Regions from separate parts of the Dongia soli genome, predicted to be linked through region 2. Evidence: predicted binding sites of a transcription regulator. Region 2 holds the regulator's gene; the other holds the start of a gene.
What was found. Region 2 encodes PhoB, which activates phosphate uptake and scavenging genes when phosphate is short. Its sites were predicted from a motif close to TNTCATAAAACTGTCA; they were not measured.
Positions count from the first base shown of each region.

Region 1 (5,354 bases), on a different contig from region 2:
CGACCCGGTCACCAGCAACCGATCGCCGGCCAGGACCGGACCGCTCCAATAGATCGGATCCTTGTGCTTTTCCATATCTTCGTAAGGCGGCAGATTCTGCACCCATTTGATGCGGCCATCCTGGCGCTGCAAGCACAGCACCTCGCTTTGGTTGGTCACCACATAGATGAAATCGCCGGCAACCCAGGGGCTTTGCGTCCCGCCGATACTGGCATCCCAGACCCGGCCGCCGCGCCGCGGACTGATCGCTGCCATGACACCGCCATTGCTGACGGCGATGACAAGGTCGCGATCGATCACCGGGCGGCCACGGATATCGGTAAGGGTGGCGGTGGAATCGCCGCGCGTCTTGCCCGCCAGATTGTCGCTCCACAGGATCCGGCCATTGGTGACATCAAAGGCCAGGAGATCGCCTGATGTATAAGCGGCGACGACGACGCCGCCTGATACGGCCGGTGTCGCCCCGCCCAGCAAGCCGGCAGCTTCTTCGACACCGGCATTGGACCAGAGGCGACGGCCATCATCGAGCGCGAAAACGACGAGCTGGTTGTCGAGCGTGACAGAGAACACGCGACCATCGCTGACCGCAGGAGCGGAGCGCATCGGCGACGGTGCCGATGTTTCCCAAATCGTCTTGCCGCTCTTGGCATCAAGCGCGAAAACCTTGGCGAAGGGTGTTGTCACCACCACCTTGCCCTCGGACACGGCGAGTCCGCCGCCGAACAGATCATCGTCCTCTTCATCTGGCGTCAAATCGACCCGCCACAAGCGGTCGCCGCTTTTCGCATCAACCGCCGAGACCTCGGAGTCGGCATCCATCGTATAAACGATGCCGCCCGCGACAACTGGCTCCGCCAACATTCGATTGTCATCGCTGGCAGAGGAGCCGACACTGGTCGACCAGATGCGCTGCAAGGGCTGGGTGCTCGCTTGCAGATGATACATGGCATGGCTTTGCTGGCCGCCCGCCTGCGACCAATCCTTGTTCAAGTAAGGCTTCGGCAGACGCACCTGCACATCCGCCAGGGATTCATCGGCGCTGAGGCTGCGGTCGAGCTGCAATACCGAAACCCGCTCGCCCGGCAATGGCGTCTTGGATTTGTCGCAGGCGGCCAAGGCCGTCAGTGCGGCAGCTCCCAACAGGCCGGCGCGGATGAACACCCGCCATCTGCCCGAAAAGGTGCCGTCCAAAGCCGGCTGGCTATTTTGCCCTGTCATTCGCTTCATAACGCCGCCCATCTGGTCGCCAATTCCCTATCTAACGGCCAGCGATGTCCGCCCGCCGGCTTATTTATCGCCGATGAGATAGCCTCGGTCGGCCATCTCGGGACGGCATGTCCACGCATTCGCCCGGCTGCCGAGAGGGGCCAATTGCCATGGCCAAATCTCACCAGCCTTGGCCGCGATCCTATTTTTGCAGGCGGTCCAGCATCTGCTGCGCTCGCATGGCCATTGCCGGGCTATCCGCGCCAGGGGCCGATGCCAGCTGCTGCAACTGGGTAAACGTGTCCCGTGCCTTGTCCTTGTCGCCGGCCGCCAGTTGGGCGAGGCCCGACACTTCCAGCGCCGAGAGGCGATAGGCATTCCCTTCGACCGCCAGTGGCTGTACCAGGGCCAGCGCATCGGCCGGCTTGTTAGCCTGCAACTTCATCAGCCCGGCTTGGACCGCCGCCAGTTGGCGTGCCGCCGGATCGACCGACTGATCGCCCGCAATCGCCGCCAGCAAATCGGCCGCCCGGGCCGGGTCGCTGGCCAATGCATTATTCGCGAGTTGAAAGCGGGCTAGCAGACCATAGCCGCCGCCCTGGGCCGCCACCCGGTCGAGCGCCGCGGCACCGGCCTTTTCATCCTTTTGCTGCAGTTGCACAGCTTCGAGAAATTCGACGCTGGCCTTTTGACGCCGGTAATCATCGTATCGCTGCCATCCCCACCACAGGGCCGCCGCCAGCACCGCAAGAAGCGCGGCGCCGATCACGTAATTGCCGTATTTCCGCCAGAAGGCACGCGCCTGGTCCGCCCGTAACTCCTCGTCGATCTCATTGAAAATGTCAGTCACGCCTGAAACCTCTTAGGACTGCCGTGCCCGGCAGCTATCTCATTTGCCTTACCGCCACCGGCTTCTGGGAATGGCCGGGGTCGGTCTGGTTGGAAATTTGCGCGCTAACATAGCGGCATAGCTGGCAATCGTCAAAATCGCAGAATGCCTCTGCCGGCGGCTTCCAAAGAGCGGGGGAAAGTATCGGTCGGATCGGTCGGTAACGGAATCAGCAGCCTATTTAGAAATTTGGAACGGTTTTTGCTTTAAGCTCCGAGCAATCACTATCGACCATCGTACTGCCCGGAAGGATCGTTCATGACCACGCCATATCGACAAGACGGGCGCGCAAACCCGGGAGGGAATGCCTTAACAACCAAGCCGGCCCCGGCCCTTGTATTTGTGCTCGGCATCGGGGCCTTTTTGGCCCTCAGCGGCTGCCAGCTCACCACCGGCGCCGCGGTCTACGGCCTGGTCGAAGGCAGCAGCCTGAATCAGACCGGCAAGACCGCCTCCGACCATCTGGCTTCCCTGGTAACCGGCCAAGACTGCAATATCCTGCGCTACCAGCAGACGGGCAAATATTGCCTCAGCTCGGCCGAACTGGCGCAGATGGAGGCGGCAGAAAGGCGCGATAACGCCGCCTATTGCTATCGGACGATCGGCGAAGTCTGGTGCTATGACAACCCCGATCCGACAGCGAGCCCGGAAATCCGCGTCCATTGACGCGGCCGGCATTGGATTTCGGGCGCGGACCGTTACCAATCTGGACGGCATGTGGCAATTTGGTGAAAACTGATCACGGCATCGCGAATGAGGTGCTGATTCTGCGGCACGTTTTGCAGCTTGCGCAGCGGCACCGAGCGCTTTTAGCATCCTCTAAAGGGGCGCTGCAGCGCTATATCAAAGCGTCTGGTGGTCGCGGAGGCAGATGGCGCAACTGGTACTTTTTGCAGACTACCAACGCAAGGGCCGGCGGGTCTTTTTCAGCCGCGAGGACTTGGCCCAATTGCTGTCGATCTACAGCCTTCAGGTAAGCCGGGGGCTCTGGCGTGATTACGCCATCGACCATCGCAGCAATATGGCGGTGTTCTCGATTTACCGCCGCAGCCAGGAACACCCGCTCTTTTCCGTCAATAAAGTTGTCCTTAAAGGCGATCGGGACGCCAATTACGTCCTGTTGTCGCGAAACCGGCAGCTTGCCTCGAGCCGGCTATTAAGTGACATCATCGAAGTGCTTGCACGTCAATTGGCTGTTGTTGACTAAGCTTTAACCACAATTACTGGCGTCTTCATCAAAATCTTGCGGATAACCACGAGCTATCCACAAGATTCTGCGTGGCGGCACTTGCCTCCCCGGATGTTGTGGGGTGAAATAGCTTCCACACAACATCTCGCGGCACGCACCGAGTAATTATAAGGAGGCACGCCATGGAATGGACCGAACAGCGGATTGAAACCTTGCGCAAGCTTTGGGGCCAGGGCCAGACCGCCAGCCAGATTGCCGCTATTCTTGGCGGTATCACCCGCAATGCCGTCATTGGCAAGGCCCATCGCCTCGGCCTGACGGGACGTCCCTCGCCGATCAAACGCGAGGCCGGCAGCGGTAGCACCGCCCAACCGCGCCGCAAGGCAGCAACGGCGCGCCAGGACCGACCGGAACGGACGGCGCGGCCCGCACTCACTTCCCCAATGGCGCCATCGCCGCTGGGCAATACCGCCTCGGCCGCTGGCATCAGCAACGCCGCTGCCGGCGCTTCGCAGCCGGCGGCCCCCTCGGCACGCCCCACGCCCGAGATGCGGAACAAGGCGGATCTGCCGGTTGCCCGCCACCCCCAGCCGAGCCGCGCCCATGGCGGCAGCAAGAGCTGTTCCTGGCCGGTCGGCGATCCGAAGCAACCCGGCTTCCATTTCTGCGGCGAGCCCGCCGAACCCGGCCGTCCCTATTGCGGCGAACATTGCCACGTTGCCTATCACCGGAAGTCGGAGGCGGCATAACACGGTTCAACCATCACCGAAAACCACAAAGGCTGGCCTAACCGCCAGCCTTTGTTCATCAGGGGCGTACCTCAGATAACGGTGCCGGGCAAAAGTGATGGATAGACAAAAAGCCGTTTCGCGGTAGAAATCGGCAACTGGTTTTGTATCGCAGCGATTACCCGACACTCTCCGTTGAGTTAAGGGCCTCAATAGCGACAGAGAGACGGCGGCAATAGGCGAATGCCCGGCGACCTGAAAAAGTGGCTAATCATCGGCATACAGATCGCCGTTTCGGCAGCGCTGATCATGCATCTGGCCCAATCCGTGTCGGCGGCAGATCTGGGGAGGGCCACCCGAAACCTGTCGCTGATGACCGGTGCGGCATCGCTTGGTGTGCTGGGCGTTAGCCATTTACTCGGCGCCTATCGGGTCGGCATCATTCTGCGCGCCCTCGGGGTTGATATTCCCTACCGGCGCGCCATCGCCCTTAGTTGGCTCGGCCTATTCGCCAGCAATTTTCTGCCTAGCACGATCGGCGGCGACGCCGTTATCGCTGCCTCCCTTAAGCGACATCGCTATCCACTGACACACACCTTGAGCGGCCTTGTTCTCAATCGCCTTGCCGCTGTGATGGCCCTGGTTACAGCCTTGCCTTGCCTGCTTCTGATCGACGGGCTTGAACCGTTGCGCCCGCTCATCCTGCAATGCATCTTATGGCTCGCTGTCGCGATCAGCACTCTTGGCCTTGGCCTAGCAGCTGTATTTTGGACGCTTAAATGGTCTGCAGTGTTCAAAGCGCGGCTCTTCCGCCTTCGAGAGGCGATCCTCGACCTTTTTGCCGACATACTATCGATCAAGCCGGTCTTTGCCGCGGCTTGGCTCGTCTCACTCCTCATGCTGATGGTGGGCTCAGCTTCCATCGCCATCCTAGCCGAAGCACAGGGACCTGCGATCAGCTATGCCGCGGTCTTCGGCGTTGTCCTGATCTTCCTGGCAGTGCAAATGATCCCGCTGTCATTCAACGGCATCGGCCTGCAGGAATCAGTCATCACGTTTTGCCTGGTAAGCCTCGGCTGGCCCACGGCAGAGGCCTTAGCGTTGAGCATTGCCATTCGCCTTGTGGCGACCGCCGTCTCACTACCCGGCGTATTAGTGGTCTTCGCGAAGTCGACACATTTCGTTTCCCGCCCGACGGCCCCGAAGCAATAACCGTGCAACCAGAACCGCATCTTCCAGGCAGCGATCGAACACCGCCATTACGATACATGGGATCATGTGATGACATCCGCATCAGTCGGACAAGGTAAAAATCTCCGGACCATTCTGGGAATAGTGTGCG
Region 1 covers NZ_JAXCLW010000003.1:502,073-507,426, forward strand. Annotated here, with positions in the region: gene SMD27_RS14465 (outer membrane protein assembly factor BamB family protein) at 1-1,218, opposite strand, end outside; gene SMD27_RS14470 (tetratricopeptide repeat protein) at 1,409-2,056, opposite strand; gene SMD27_RS14475 (hypothetical protein) at 2,354-2,761, shown strand; gene SMD27_RS14480 (DUF2794 domain-containing protein) at 2,967-3,302, shown strand; gene SMD27_RS14485 (GcrA family cell cycle regulator) at 3,467-4,033, shown strand; gene SMD27_RS14490 (lysylphosphatidylglycerol synthase transmembrane domain-containing protein) at 4,256-5,224, shown strand; gene SMD27_RS14495 (hypothetical protein) at 5,294-5,354, shown strand, end outside.
Region 1: a site for PhoB is predicted at 2,814-2,829, ahead of SMD27_RS14480 (DUF2794 domain-containing protein). Genes of this name have one in related genera too.

Region 2 (5,354 bases):
GCCATCCATCCCTGGTAGCGCCACGGCCCGTCTGCGGAAGCCCGATCTCTCGCCGGGCCGAATCAGCCGCCGCTATGCCGCCGAGCGCCGCTTCCGTCTCTATGGCGTTCTCGCCGTCGGCCTCGCCATCGTCATGCTGGCCTTGCTCCTGATCAGCATTGTCAGCAAAGGCTATTCGGCCTTCATGCAGACGCGCATCAATCTCGACATCACCTTCGATGCCCAAGAGCTCGACCCACAGAACACGCGCGATCCCGCTGTGCTGAAAGCGGCGAATTACACGCCGCCGATCCGCAAGGCCTTGAGCGCTCAATTCCCGGATGTCACCGAGCGGACGGATCGTCGTCGTCTCTATGACATCATCAGCAATGGCGCCGATCGTCAGCTCATGAAGATGGTGCTTGCCAATCCCGCGATCATCGGCACCACTCAATCGGTCAGCCTGCTCGCCGGCGACGATTTCGATATGTTGAACAAGGGCCGCATCAGCCGCAACGTTCCCGAGGCTGAACGCGTGCTGAGCGACAAGCAACTCGGCTGGTTCGACAAATTGCAGTCCGGGGGGCGTGTCCACTACGCCTTCAACCTCGACTTCCTGACCTCCGGCGACAGCCGCGAGCCGGAACAGGCGGGTATCCTGGGCGCGCTGATCGGCTCGCTGCTGACCATGATCACCACGATCGTCCTTGCCTTGCCGCTGGGTGTGATGAGCGCGATCTATCTCGAAGAATTTGCGCCGAAGAACCGCATCACCGATATCATCGAGGTCAATATCAACAATCTCGCCGCGGTACCGTCGATCGTCTTCGGCCTGCTCGGCCTGGCGGTTTTTCTCGGCTTTTTCGGCCTGCCGCGATCGGCGCCGCTGGTCGGCGGCCTGGTTCTCTCGCTGATGACCCTGCCCACGGTGATCATCGCCACGCGGACCGCGCTGAAAGCCGTGCCGCCATCCATCCGCGAAGCGGCCTATGGCATCGGTGCCTCTCAGCTCCAGGTCGTGCTGCATCACGTTCTGCCGCTGGCCACACCGGGCATCATGACCGGCGCAATTATCGGTCTCGCCCGTGCCTTGGGCGAATCCGCGCCGCTGCTGATGATCGGCATGGTCGCCTTTATCGTCGATGTCCCGCGCTCGATCGTCGATCCCTCGACGGTGCTACCGGTGCAGGTCTATCTCTGGGCCGACAGCCCCGAGCGCGCTTTCATCGAGCGCACCAGCGCCGGCATCATGGTTCTGCTGGTTTTCCTTATCCTCATGAATGCGGCAGCGATTTTCGTGCGCCGCCGGTTCGAGCGCCGCTGGTAGGCGTGGGAGAGATGAAATGAACGACGCAACATCGAATACCGTGATGCGTTCAGGCCATCATGGCATGGCGCTACCGATGACTGCCGCGGGCAAGGAACGCCGGGCGCCGGCCAGCGAGGCCACCAAGATCCACAGCAAGGATGTCTGCGTCTTCTATGGCCAGAAGCAGGCGCTGTTCAATGTTGCCCTGGATATCCCCGAGCGCCAGGTGACGGCGTTGATCGGTCCGTCCGGCTGCGGCAAGTCGACCTATCTCCGCTGCCTCAACCGCATGAACGACGTTATCGAAGGCTGCCGCGTCACCGGCACGATCGCTCTGGATGGCGAGAACATCTATGAGACCAAGCTCGACGTCGTCATGCTGCGGGCGCGGATCGGGATGGTATTCCAGAAGCCGAACCCTTTCCCGAAATCGATCTATGACAATGTGGCCTATGGGCCGCGCATTCACGGCATGTCGCAAAGCAAGGCTGATCTCGACGAAATCGTGCATGGCAGCCTGGAGCGTGCAGGACTGTGGAACGAGGTCAAGGACCGCCTGGATTCGCCGGGCACCGGCCTTTCGGGCGGTCAACAACAGCGTCTTTGTATCGCCCGGGCAATCGCGGTGTCGCCGGAAGTCATTCTGATGGACGAACCCTGCTCGGCGCTCGATCCCATCGCGACGGCGAAGATCGAAGAACTGATCGATGAATTGCGCGAGAATTACACGATCATCATCGTCACCCATTCGATGCAGCAGGCGGCACGCGTCAGTCAGAAGACGGCCTTCTTCCATCTCGGCAACTTGGTGGAATGGGGCGAGACCGAACAGATTTTCACGAGCCCGCGCGACGAACGTACCCAGGGTTATATCACCGGTCGGTTCGGCTGATCGGCGGAGCGGAGAATAGTATGTCGACCAAGAGCACCGATCATATCGTCAAATCCTTCGACAGCGATCTTCAACATCTCAGCCAGGTCATCGCCGAAATGGGCGGTCTTGCCGAATCGCAGCTCAGCGCGGCGATCGATGCCCTGATCAAGCGCGACAGCGAATTGGCGGCGCGTGTTGTGCAATCCGACAAGCGTATCGACGACCTCGAACAGGAGATTGCCAATTTCACCGTGCGCATCCTCGCCCTGCGCCAGCCGATGGCGCAGGACCTGCGGGAAGTGATCGCGGCGATCAAGATCGCCTCCGATCTGGAGCGGATCGGCGATTATGCGAAGAACATCGCCAAGCGTGCGATCATCCTCAACCAGCAGAGCCCGGTACGGCCGGTCAATTCGATCCCGCGCATGGGGGCGATTGCCCAGCAGATCGTCAAGGGCGTGCTCGACGCCTATATCGAAAAGGATGCGGATCGCGCCCAGGCAGTCTGGCGTCGCGATGAAGACGTCGATGAAATGTATAACAGCCTGTTCCGCGAGCTTCTGACCTATATGATGGAAGATCCGCGCAATATCGGCGCCTGCACGCATCTGCTGTTTATCGGCAAGAACATCGAGCGTATCGGCGATCACGCCACCAACATCGCCGAAATCATCTACTTCCTCGTCCACGGCAAGAGCCTGGATGAATCGCGTCCGAAGGGAGATACAACAAATGTTGCAGTCGGCAACTGATCGTAACCGCCCGCCCATGAATTCACCGCGCGATGGCCAGAACGGCCAAATGACCCAACCGCTGATCCTCATCGTCGAGGACGAGGCGGCTCTCGTAACCCTGCTGCGCTACAACCTCGAACGCGAAGGCTTCCGTGTTCTGGAAGCCGGCAATGGCGAAGAAGCGCTGTTGCTGATCAAGGAACAGCGGCCCGATCTGGTTCTGCTGGACTGGATGCTGCCGATCCTCTCCGGGATCGAAATCTGCCGCCAGATCCGCCGCAGTCCGGAACATCGCCTGACCCCGGTCATCATGCTGACCGCCCGCGGCGAGGAGGCCGACAAGCTGCGCGGCCTCGAGGTGGGCGCCGACGATTACGTGACCAAGCCCTTTAGCCCCAGCGAGTTGGTGGCGCGGGTGCGGGCCGTGTTGCGGCGGGCCAAGCCGCAACCCCAGGGCGAGACGCTCAGCTACCGCGACCTGACGATGGATCTGATCACCCACCGGGTGCGCCGGACCGGCCGGGAAATCCATCTCGGGCCGACGGAATTCCGTCTGCTGAAGTTCCTGATGGAAAACCAGGGCCGGGTGTTCAGCCGCGAACAATTGCTGGATTCGGTCTGGGGCCGCGATATCTATGTCGAACCGCGGACGGTGGACGTGCATATCCGTCGGTTGCGCAAGGCGATCAATATCGACGGTGCGGCCGATCTCGTCCGCACGGTGCGCTCCGCCGGTTATGCTCTGGATGCGGAAGACTGACCGTCCCGATCGGCCAGTCGCCCCGCCTCCCTCCGTCCAGGCCATTTTCCGCCTCGTCTCGCTTGTCCTCGTAAAAGCGGCAAGAATGCCCCATAGTCCAACAGGAGCTATGGCCCGCTGCGGCTTGACGCTTCTGGGGATGGCGCAAGCCATGCCGATTTGCTATCCGCCACTAGTGGTTGCGGTGGAAGGGTGACTGGCCGGCTCTTCGGCGAAGCTTGTTAATATTTTTCCGCGAAGACCTCGGCGGTCCTGCATACCCCTGTGTTTACTGTGGCGAAAATCCGTTTATTCTGATGAAAGCAGCGACAAGCTGCCGTTAAGCAAACTGGGAAGGAGCCGTCATGCCGAAGAAAATTCTCTGCGCCGTCGATGGATCACACGAAGCCGATCGCGCGGCCGCTTGTGCGGCCGATCTGGCCAAGGATACCGGTGCGAAACTGACTTTATTGCATGTTAACCCGATCCCCGCGGATCGTATCGCCAAGACATATTTTTGGGATGAAGTCCTGCTTGGCGCCGTGGAGCGGCAAATTCATCAGCAGATTGGTAATGCCGCGAAAGTCGTCGCGGCGCGGGGCGGCGCGGATTTCGACACCGTCGTCGTCTCCGGTAACAGAGTGTCCTCGGCCATCAATTCCTATGCGGAAGAGAAGGGCTACGACCACATTGTCATCGCGACCGGCATTTCCAATGAGCTTGAGCGCATCATTCTCGGTTCTGTCGCGACCGATGTGATTTCCAAGGCGCATTGCCCGGTCACGGTCGTTCGCTGAATTCCCGTTCAAAGGTGCGCCAGTCTCCCTGGCGCACCCACTGCCTGGCAAAGTCACCAGGGTGGCTCGCCTGATCAGTGACGGAAATGCCGCATGCCGGTGAAGACCATGGCGAGGCCGGCTTGGTCGGCGGCGGCAATCACCTCTTCGTCGCGCATCGAACCGCCGGGCTGAATGACAGCCGTTGCCCCGGCTTCGGCGGCCGCCAGCAGACCATCGGCAAAGGGAAAGAAGGCATCCGAGGCGACCACGGATCCCTTGGCCCAGCTCTCCGCCGCGCCGGCAGCCTTGGCCGCTTCCGCCGCTTTCCAGGCGGCGATGCGGCTGGAATCGACCCGGCTCATCTGGCCGGCGCCGATGCCGACCGTGGCGCCATCCTTGGCATAGATAATGGCATTGGATTTGACATGTTTCGCCACAGCCATGGCGAACAGCATATCCGCCAGCTCACGCACACTGGGCACGCGCTTGCTGACCACTTTCAGCGCCGCTTCATCGATGCGGCCATTATCCCGGCTTTGCGCCAGAAAACCCCCGGCCAGGGTCTTGATGGCAAGGCCATGCGCCATCGGATCGGGCAGGCTGCCCGCTTCCAGCACGCGGAGGTTTTTCTTCTTCGCCAACACCGCGCGCGCCTCATCGCTCACTTTGGGCGCGATGATCACTTCGGAAAAGACCTGGCTGATGAGTTCGGCGGTGGCCGCGTCCAATGCGCGGTTGACGGCGATGATGCCGCCAAAGGCGCTGACCGTATCGCAGGCGAAAGCGCGCCGATAGGCCGTGGCGAGATCGTCATCCATGGCGACGCCACAGGGATTGGCATGCTTGATGATGGCGATGGCCGGCTGGGCGAACTCCGCCACCAATTCATAAGCGGCATCGGTGTCGTTGAGGTTGTTGTAGCTGAGTTCCTTGCCCTGCA
Region 2 covers NZ_JAXCLW010000001.1:739,306-744,659, reverse strand. Annotated here, with positions in the region: gene pstA (phosphate ABC transporter permease PstA) at 1-1,306, shown strand, start outside; gene pstB (phosphate ABC transporter ATP-binding protein PstB) at 1,323-2,180, shown strand; gene phoU (phosphate signaling complex protein PhoU) at 2,201-2,914, shown strand; gene phoB (phosphate regulon transcriptional regulator PhoB) at 2,964-3,656, shown strand; gene SMD27_RS03310 (universal stress protein) at 4,001-4,432, shown strand; gene purH (bifunctional phosphoribosylaminoimidazolecarboxamide formyltransferase/IMP cyclohydrolase) at 4,507-5,354, opposite strand, start outside.